DNA from 3 places in the Streptomyces sp. NPDC056738 genome. Region 1 is predicted to be linked to each of the others. Evidence: riboswitches for the same ligand, from Rfam matches in the RefSeq annotation. Region 1 holds a riboswitch; each other region holds the start of a gene.
What was found. A riboswitch is a leader RNA that binds a small molecule or an ion and turns the genes downstream of it on or off. The one in region 1 is predicted to bind cyclic di-AMP.
Positions count from the first base shown of each region.

Region 2: another riboswitch for cyclic di-AMP. It lies ahead of ACFRIC_RS29575 (transglycosylase family protein); the one in region 1 lies ahead of ACFRIC_RS34210 (M23 family metallopeptidase).
Region 3: another riboswitch for cyclic di-AMP. It lies ahead of ACFRIC_RS19180 (C40 family peptidase); the one in region 1 lies ahead of ACFRIC_RS34210 (M23 family metallopeptidase).

Region 1 covers NZ_JBHTZF010000016.1:28,949-32,214, forward strand. Annotated here, with positions in the region: gene ACFRIC_RS34205 (GntR family transcriptional regulator) at 1-360, opposite strand, end outside; gene ACFRIC_RS34210 (M23 family metallopeptidase) at 557-1,324, opposite strand; cyclic di-AMP (ydaO/yuaA leader) riboswitch at 1,337-1,493, opposite strand; gene ACFRIC_RS34215 (M16 family metallopeptidase) at 1,709-3,097, opposite strand; gene ACFRIC_RS34220 (M16 family metallopeptidase) at 3,094-3,266, opposite strand, start outside.
Region 2 covers NZ_JBHTZF010000012.1:255,492-258,757, forward strand. Annotated here, with positions in the region: gene ACFRIC_RS29565 (cytochrome P450) at 1-303, shown strand, start outside; gene ACFRIC_RS29570 (transglycosylase family protein) at 620-1,492, shown strand; cyclic di-AMP (ydaO/yuaA leader) riboswitch at 1,676-1,869, shown strand; gene ACFRIC_RS29575 (transglycosylase family protein) at 1,874-2,572, shown strand; gene eno (phosphopyruvate hydratase) at 2,914-3,266, shown strand, end outside.
Region 3 covers NZ_JBHTZF010000006.1:483,723-486,988, forward strand. Annotated here, with positions in the region: gene ACFRIC_RS19170 (ATP-dependent Clp protease proteolytic subunit) at 1-634, shown strand, start outside; gene ACFRIC_RS19175 (hypothetical protein) at 642-947, shown strand; cyclic di-AMP (ydaO/yuaA leader) riboswitch at 1,285-1,481, shown strand; gene ACFRIC_RS19180 (C40 family peptidase) at 1,485-1,958, shown strand; gene ACFRIC_RS19185 (ATP-binding protein) at 2,219-2,680, opposite strand; gene ACFRIC_RS19190 (helix-turn-helix domain-containing protein) at 2,893-3,266, shown strand, end outside.

The sequences.
Region 1 (3,266 bases):
GCTGTGGCCTCGCCTGGAGCGCTCCTGCCCGAGCCTGACCAGACCCCGCAGCACCTTGAGATGGGCCTCCGTGCGCCGCTGTGCGGCCCGCGCGGCCCCCAGCGGCTCCAGCAGCATGCGCATCTCCAGGAGGTCCGCCGCCTCCAGCTCCGTGGGCTCCGCGACACAGGCGCCCGCGTGCCGGCGGGTGACCACGAAGCCCTCGGCCTCCAGCGTGCGCAGGGCCTCGCGCACGGGGACGCGCGAGACGCCGTAACGGCGCGCGAGCAGTTCCTCGGTGAGCCGGCCGCCGCGCTCGTAGACACCCGCGACGATGTCGTCACGGATCGCCGTGCACACCGAGTGTGCCGGAATACGCATGACCGACCTCCGCTTTAATCCCCGTGAAACGCCGTCGATTGACGCTTGTTCAGTGACTCTATTGCAGGAAGCCTGAATTTCCGATGGCGGGCCTGAATCCATGGATATTTTTTGGACAGACGACGTCCGGAAACGACGATGCCCCGGCTCGGTGAGCCGGGGCATCGAAAACGGCGGGGAAGCCGCAAAGCGTTCGTCAGACGTTGACGCCGTGCGAGCGCAGGTAGGCGACCGGGTCGATGTCCGAGCCGTACTCGGCGGTCGTACGGGCCTCGAAGTGGAGGTGCGGTCCCGTGGTGTTGCCGGTGTCCCCGGAGAGGCCGATCTGCTGCCCCGGGGTGACGGCCTGCCCCACGGACACCCCGATGGACGACAGGTGGCCGTACATGGTGTACGTGCCGTCGTGCATCTTGATCACGACTTGATTGCCGTAGGCGCCGCCCCAGCCGGCCGTGACCACCGTGCCGGAGCCGACGGCGTGGACCGAGGTGCCGGAGGCGGCGTGGAAGTCGACGCCGGTGTGGCTGCCGGAGGACCAGAGGGCGCTGCTGGCCTGGTAGCCGGTGGAGACGTACGAACCCGTGATCGGCATGACGAACGTGTTCAGGCGCTTGCGCTCGGCCTCGCGGGCGGCGCGCTCCTTGGCCTCGCGGAGCTTGGATGCCTGCTCCGCGGCCTGCTTGCGCGCGGTCTGCTCGGCCTGCTTGCGCGCGGCGGCCTCGTCGGCGGCGCGCTGCTGTGCGAAGGCCTGGGCGTCGATCTGGTCGGCGACCGTGTCGTTCAGGGTGACGGCCTGGGTGAGCCCGGTCTGCTCGACGGAGGCTTCCGCGGCGAACGCGGGGGCGGCCAGGGTTCCGATCACGCCGGTGGTGGTGAGCGCCGCGACCCCGACAGCGGTCGTGGTGGTGCTGTGCACCCGGCTGCTCGTACGACGATGCTTGCCGGTGCCACAGGTGAACGCCATGTAGGGGCTGATCCTTTCCTTCCCTCTCGCCTACCGGGTTAGCTGACGGGTTCGGAGCAGGAAGGTCTCCTACGGGCCCCCTCCGAAGAGGGCGTCCGATTCACCCCAGGGACTGCGTGGGTCCCCGGCTCCCCTGACTCGCGTCTCGGGGACTCGGCGATGGCTGTCCGGTGCCGCGGGCGCGGCGCACTGCGTGACGAACAGCCGCCCCGACGCTAAACGGGGTGTCTTTCGAACAACAAACGGATCACGATTTTTGTAACGCATCCCACAGGGCAGAAGGGCAACCGCCGTACGAATACGGACATCTTGGGACCGGAGTCCGGAAAGAGAAGGGCCCTGACGGCTCTTCAGCCGTCAGGGCCCTCTTCCGTCCCACGGGTCCTACTCGGCTGCCACCACGGTGACTTCACCGATTCCGAGGGCCCTGACCGGGTCCGCGATCTGTGCCGCGTCGCCGACCAGGACGGTCACCAGACGGTCCGTCGGGAAGGCGCTCACGGCCGCCGCGGTGGCCTCCACGGTGCCGGTGGCGGCCAGTTGCCGGTAGAGCGTCGCCTGGTAGTCGTCCGGCAGGTGCTGCTCGACCTGGTCCGCGAGCGTGCTCGCGACGGCCGCGGCGGTCTCGAACTTGAGGGGCGCGACACCCACCAGGTTCTGCACGGCGACGTCGCGCTCGGTGTCCGTCAGGCCCTCGGCCGCGAGGGTGCGCAGCACCTTCCACAGGTCGTCGAGCGCCGGGCCGGTGTTGGGGGTGTCGACGGAACCGCTGATGGCGAGCATCGCGGCGCCCGTGCCGTCCGGCGCGGAGCGAAGGACCTGCCCGAACGCCCGCACACCGTAGGTGTAGCCCTTCTCCTCGCGCAGGACGCGGTCCAGGCGCGAGGTGAGGGTGCCGCCGAGGCAGTAGGTGCCGAGGACCTGGGCGGGCCACACGCGGTCGTGCCGGTCGGCGCCGACCCGGCCGATGAGGAGCTGCGTCTGGACGGCTCCGGGGCGGTCGACGATGATCACGCGGCCGGTGTCGTCGGCGCTCACCGGCGGCACGGGACGCGGTTCGGCGGACGAGCCGGTCCAGGAGCCGAGGGTGTCGGCGAGCAGTTCGTCGAGGTCGAGACCGGTCAGGTCGCCGACGACGACCGCGGTGGCCGTGGCGGGGCGGACGTGCCTCTCGTAGAAGGCGCGCACACCCGACGCGTCGATGTTGCGGACGGTCTCCTCGGTGCCCTGGCGGGGGCGCGACATCCGCGCGGTCGCCGGGAACAGTTCCTTGGAGAGTTCCTTGGCCGCGCGACGGGCCGGGTTGGCCGTCTCGTGCGGGATCTCGTCCAGCCGGTTGGTCACCAGCCGCTCGACCTCGCTGTCCGCGAACGCGGGGGCCCGCAGGGCGTCGGCGAGCAGGCCGAGGGCCTTGGCCAGACGCGAGACGGGCACTTCGAGGGACAGGCGTACGCCGGGGTGGTCGGCGTGCGCGTCGAGCGTGGCGCCGCAGCGCTCCAGCTCGGCGGCGAAGTCCTCGGCCGAGTGCTTGTCGGTGCCCTCGGAGAAGGCGCGCGCCATGATCGTGGCGATGCCGTCCAGGCCCGCCGGCTCGGCGTCCAGCGGCGCGGCGAGGATCACCTCGACGGCGACGACCTGCTGGCCGGGGCGGTGGCAGCGCAGCACGGTCAGACCGTTGTCCAGGGCGCCGCGCTCGGGGGCGGGGAACGCCCACGGCTTCGGCTGTCCGGCCTGGGGCCGCGGGTGGAAGTCCATGGTGGCGAGCTCGGTCACTTCGCCGCCTCCTCGTCGGTCTCGTCGGCGGAGTCGGCCGCCTCGGCGGCTTCGGCTGTGGTGGGTTCGTAGACGAGCACCGCGCGGTTGTCGGGGCGCAGGCGGGCCTTGGCGGCCTCCTGGACCTCTTCCGCCGTGACGTCCAGGACGCGCTGCACGGCGGTCAGGG
Region 2 (3,266 bases), on a different contig from region 1:
GCGGCCGGCGACCCCGTGCTCGTGGTGCTCGCGGCGGCCGACCGCGACCCCGAACGCTTCGAACAGCCCGACACGCTCGATCTGTCACGACGTGACCTTCAGCACTTGGGCTACGGCCACGGCATCCACTACTGCCTGGGCGCGCCGCTCGCCCGACTGGAGGGGCAGACCGCCATCGGTACGCTCCTCAGCCGCCTTCCCGACATCCAACTCGCCGGAGATTCGGCCGATTTGCGCTGGCGCGGAGGGCTCATTATGCGCGGATTGCGCACGCTTCCGGTGGAGTTCACCCCGGTCAAATAGGACGCGATCGGTGCAACGGCGACCCTTCGGCGGTCGTGCCGAAGCGGTGATTCCGCATACCGGAACAAGGCCTCTGGGGCCACCGGAACATGACGCTCCGTCAAATCCGTGATCTTCACGTGATCAGTACTGCATCGACTTGTAACCAGCGTTCGAGTGCGACTACCTTCACCCATCAACAACGCGGCACCTGCGCCACTCGTTCAGCAGGAGTCGCCGTGCTCCCCGTTGTCGCTCGAAAGGCTCTCGCATGCTCTCCGGGAACGGCCGTCACCGTCGCCCTCGCCAGGCCCCGGCTCTCATCGTCGCCGCAGGGGTGACCGGATCCGCGATCGTCATCCCCCTGCTCGCCGCGGCGAGCGCGAACGCGGCCGACGGGACCACCTGGGACCGGGTGGCACAGTGCGAGAGCGGTGGCGCGTGGAGCGCCGATGAAGGCAACGGCTACTACGGCGGCCTCCAGCTCGACCAGGACAACTGGGAGGCCCACGGCGGCCTCGAGTACGCCCCGACGGCCGACCAGGCCAGCCGCTCGCAGCAGATAGCCGTCGCCGAGAAGGTGCTCGCCGACTCGGGCCTCGCGGCCTGGCCGACGTGCGGGCCGCTCTCGGGTCTCAGCAAGACCTCCGCCGGGGTCAGCGTCGACACGGGCGTGGCCGGCGACTCGTCGAGCACCGGCAACGACTCGGGTTCGTACATCTCGTCCGGTCTGGCGACGTCGCCCAGCTCGTCCCCTTCGAGTGATTCGTCCGGTTCGACCGACTCCTCCGGCACGGACGACAGCTCCGCCACGCCCAGCGCCTCGCAGAGCTCCGACGGCGCCGACGCGACGGCCGACAAGAGCGACAAATCGGCCAAGTCGGGACATAAGGAAGCCTCTTCGGCCCCGTCCGCCTCGGCGAGCGCCGGCACCGGGCGGCACCGTGCCGGGGGTGCCGCGGAGAGCACGGCCGACAGCCGCACCGACGGGTCCACGGGGCGTCATGCCGCGAGCCCCGAGGCCGACGCCCCCGACACCGAGTACGTCGCAGAGGTCATCGGGAACCTCTGGACTGTTTCCGACGCCCTTGGCCTCGAAGGCGGATGGGGCGATCTGCCCACCGTGGACGCGGCGCCGGCCGACAGCGGTCCGGGCCTCGTCGTCCCTGGTCGAAGCATCGCGGACACGGCCGAAACGGTGCAGAAGTAGCGGGAGTTCGCGTCACGGTTCGCTGTGGAATGTCCTATTTGGCGCAAGTGAGAGATGGGTCTCAGAAGCCCTGATCGTCTTTGAAATTCCGGCAATCGACTGCTTACGGTCGTCACCGCTCGCCACAGCGGGCCCCGACGGTCGCAACGCCGAATCCTGCCAACGGCCGTACGGGAACAGTCGTCGCGTCATGCGCCGTCGGCAGGAGCGGGGGACCCAAGGTAAGTGCCGGGTCCGGGAGTCGAGAGACACCCGGGAACGGCTTGGGGTGAAGCCGCGTGCCGGACGTCCTGGAGACAGGACCGAGGGCATGCGGCCGGGCAACTCATTCGGCCCGAACCCGACAGCTCACCTCGCAGGCGTCGGTGAGGGGATCTCTCCATGCTGTTCTCCAGCAAGGGCAAGCACCGCCGCCCGAACAAGGCCACCCGTGTCGCCACGCTCGCCGGTGTCACCGGCGTCGCCATCGCCGCCCCGCTGATGGCGGCCGGCAACGCCTCCGCGGCCACCACCTCCGAGTGGGACGCCGTCGCCCAGTGCGAGTCCGGCGGCAACTGGTCGATCAACACCGGCAACGGCTACTACGGCGGCCTGCAGTTCTCGTCCTCCACCTGGGCCGCGTACGGCGGCACCGCCTACGCCTCGACCGCCGACCAGGCCTCGAAGTCCCAGCAGATCACCATCGGCGAGAAGGTCCTCGCCGCGCAGGGCAAGGGCGCCTGGCCCACCTGCGGCACCGGCCTGTCGAGCACCCCGTACGGTGGCGGCTCGGCCCCGGCGGCCCCGTCCACCTCCTCCTCGGCCGGCAGCTCGCAGAGCGCCCCGGCCACCCGGACGACGGAGCAGCCCGCCTCCCGTTCCTCGGAGCGCCCCGCCGCCCAGAAGACCGTCACCACCCCGACCGGCAAGAAGGTCAAGAAGGGCGACGGCGAGTACAAGGTCGTCAAGGGTGACACCCTCAGCTCGATCGCCGAGAAGAAGCACGTCAAGGGCGGCTGGCAGAAGCTGTTCAAGCTGAACAAGGACATCGTCGCCGACGCCGACTTCATCTACCCGGGCCAGCAGCTCCACCTGAGCTGAGCAGCGCGGCACGCCGGTCCACCGGCCGCTTTCGGCGGAGGGCGGCGGTGATTCCGGCACCGCGCCGCGACACCCGGCAGGCAACAGCCCCTCGTGGGGTCTTCGCACGCACCGGAGACCCGCCGAGGTTCCCCGTCCCCACGGGCTCCCCGCTCCGGCGCGTGTTCCCCCGCACGCGCCGGAGCGGGGTTTTTCATTTCTTTTTTTGTTCCGTTCAGGAACAATATGTAGGCTCAGTCCGCTCAAGGGGTGGTCGATCGCCGGCCGATCCCCCTGAGCCGGTTAGGCTCATCCCGCGGGACTGCTGAGCCCCGCGTACCCGCGTCACATCCCATAAGGAGATGCTCGTGCCGTCCATCGACGTCGTCGTAGCCCGGGAAATCCTGGACTCCCGAGGCAACCCCACGGTCGAGGTCGAGGTCGGCCTCGACGACGGCAGCACGGGTCGTGCCGCCGTTCCGTCCGGCGCCTCCACCGGAGCGTTCGAGGCCATCGAGCTTCGCGACGGTGACCCGAACCGCTACCAGGGCAAGGGTGTCGAGAAGGCCGTCCTCGCCGTCATCGAGCAGATCGGCCCGGAGCTCGTCGGCTACGACGCCACCGAGCAGCGCCTGATCGACCAGGCGATGTTCGACCTGGACGCCACCGACAACAAGGGCTCGCTCGGCGCCAACGCCATCCTCGGCGTCTCGCT
Region 3 (3,266 bases), on a different contig from region 1:
GGACAGCCCGTCCGCCCGCTATGTCCTGCCCGAGTTCACGGAACGCACGAGCGCGGGACACCGGACCCTGGACCCCTACGCGAAGCTGCTCAGCGAGCGGATCGTGTTCCTCGGGACGCCGATCGACGACACGTCGGCGAACGACGTGACGGCCCAGTTCATGTACCTCGAACACCAGGCGCCCGAGCAGGACATCTCGCTGTACATCAACTCCCCCGGCGGCTCCTTCGCCGCGATGACCGCGATCTACGACACGATGCGGTTCGTCACCTGCGACGTCGAGACGGTCTGCCTGGGCCGGGCGGCCTCGGCCGCGGCCGTGCTGGTGGCGGGCGGCACTCCGGGCAAGCGGCTCGCGCTGCCGGGGGCCCGCTTCCTGCTCCACCAGCCGTCGGCGGCCGAGCCGCTCCAGGGCCAGGCGAGCGACCTGCTCATCCAGGCCGAGGAGTTGCTGCGGACCCGTCGGACGCTGGAGGAGATGCTTGGGCGCCACACGGGCCGGAGTCCGGAGCAGGTCGCGGCGGACATCGAGCGCGACAGGATCCTCGACGCGCCGGAGGCCCTGGCCTACGGGCTGATCGACCGGATCGTCCCGAGCCGCAGGTCCGCGCTCGACACGCCCGGCGCGAGGTGAGCGGCCGATGATCCCGGACCTTCCCCCGCTGCCCGCGCTGACCCGCGCGGAGGCCGAACTCATCGACCGCTATCTCGACGTCGTCGACCTCCTCGGCCGGATCAACCCCTCCCGCCCCGGAGACACCTATCGCGGCCTGAGGGCGGCTCAGGCACTGGTCGGCAAGGCGGAGGCCCTGCGGGACGCGCTCACGCTGATGCATCAGCGGGGCGAGAGCGAGGTGCACGCCCCGACGCTGGCGCAGGCCCTGCGGGTGCTCGGCGGAGAGCGGCGGGCGGCCCGGGTCACCGTGCCTCCCGAGTCCGGAAGTTGACGGACACCCACCGACGGGCCGGCCCGCGCCGAAGCGGCATGACGTCCGGACCACGACTCAAACGGACCGGATGGTGTACCCCCTGACGGCGTATTCATCGGTCCCTTCCCTGACCCCTCCGAGTTGCGCAACACGCTGAGTCCGGACGCCGGATGAGCCCCGTCGTCGCAGGTGCGGGCCTCATCGCCGTCCCCAACACGTGCTCGAACGGAGGGGTGTTCACTCGAACAGTCGAGTGGTGAGTAAGCCCACAAAACACCGGTTCCGCTCGGATTTTCCGACTCTGATGAGTGAAGATCCCTTCCGACGACAAGCCCCCGCCACAGCGGCGGGGCGGTCCGGGCGGACGCCGAGTCCTGCCGCCGCCCGGATGCCCGGTCGACAGGAGTGGATCGGCAGGAGTGGAGGACCCAGCTAGACGGGTCGCCGGAACAGTTCCGGGCGGCCCTTGGGGTGAAGCCGCAGCAGCGGCCGGGCAACTTCGCCAGCCCGAATCCGACAGGTCATCCTTCACAGGCGGCTGACGAAGGGTTGCGCATGACTGCGCTCAATCGTGTCCCGTCGCTGTGGACCCGGGCCGGTACGGCCTCGGCGCTCACACTTGCCGCCGTCGGCGGCAGCCTGGTGGTTCCCGGTGTCGCACCAGACGCCGAGGCGGCCACCGTCGCGACGCGGGCACTCCAGGTCGCGGCGTCGAAGCACGGCTCCCCCTACCAGTGGGGCGCCACCGGACCGCACCGCTTCGACTGCTCGGGGCTCACGCTCTACTCGTACAAGAAGGCGGGCAAGAAGCTGCCTCGTACGGCCGCGGCCCAGTACAACAAGACGCACCATGTCTCGGCCTCGCACCGCAAGGCCGGTGACCTCGTGTTCTTCCACTCGGGCCGGAACGTGTACCACGTCGGCATCTACGCCGGTAAGGGAAAGATCTGGCACTCCCCGAAGACCGGGGAAGTGGTGAAGCTCCAGAAGATCTGGACGAGAAGCGTCTGGTACGGCAGGGTCGGCTGACCCTTTCGCCCGGGGCGGCGGACCCTCGCCGCCCCGGCGCGAGCGCCCTCAGGGCCGCTGTGACGCCCTCCCGGCCCCTCGCGGGCCGACCGGGGCCGGGGGCGGCCCTTGTGGGCCGACCATGGCCGCCGCGGCTTTCGTGGGGCCACTGACGACCGCCGCGCCTCAATGGCCGCTGACCGCCGCGGCCTCAATGGGCCGCTGACGACCGCCGCCGCCCCCAAGGGCCATGACGACCGGTCGCCCCGTGGCGGCGTCCCTCAGGGCTCCTGGGGCGGCCACCCGGCCGGCACCGGCTGGACGGGCACCGTCCACGGGAGCTCGATGGAGACCGTCTTGCCGCCCTCCCGGGTCGGTACGACGGTGAGCCTGCCGCCGCATTCGGCGGTGAGCCAACGGATGATCACCATGCCGCGGCCGTTGTCCTGCTGGACGGCCGCGGGCAGCCGCTTCGGAAAGCGCGGATGGCTGTCGGTGACCCCGATACGCAGCCGCTCCTCCCGGTCGAGACGCACGCCGACCGTGAAGGTGGGCGACTGCCCGAACGTGTGCTGCACGGCGTTGGTCGCCAGTTCCGACACGATCAGCCGCACGGTCTCGGCGACGTCGCAGTCCCCCGGCAGGCCCCATTCGGACAGCACTTCGGCGACGAAATTTCGGGCCACGGAAACCGAGACCGGTTCGCTCGGCAGGGTGACGGATGCTTCCTGATGGTCTGCCATGGCGACGTTCGTCCCTTTCCCACGGGACCGGAGCCCGACACTGAGCGGATGGTTCGAGTACGGTCCCGGACTGGTGCTTGCGCCAGACTGCCATTACCGGGCCGGTCGCGGGTGCGATCCACCGAGTAATGCATATATCTGTCGCTCGATGCGGTGAACTCTGCGTCGGCAGAGCGTATTCGGACGACTTGGAAGGAGTAAGGAGAACAGCCATGCAGCACGGTCCCGCGGTGCGCCGCCGCAAGCTCGGAGCCGAACTGCGCGCGCTGCGCGCGGGCACGGGGCTCACGAGCGGGGAGGCGGCCCGCCTGCTCGGCTGGCACCAGTCGAAGGTGAGCCGCATCGAAACCGGCACCAGCGGGGTGAAACCGGCCGATGTGGAACGCCTGTTGCACGCGTACGGCGTCGAGGATCCCGAACTGCGCCGGCTCCTGGTCGTGTTGGCGGGCTCCGAGGTCAACGGCCGCCACCACTGGTGGCACGCGTACCGCGGGGTCCTCCCGCCGGAGTACCGGGACTTCATCAGCCTGGAGTCCGGCGCCAGCGCGATGCGCACCCTGGAGACCTCCGTCGTGCCCGGGCTGCT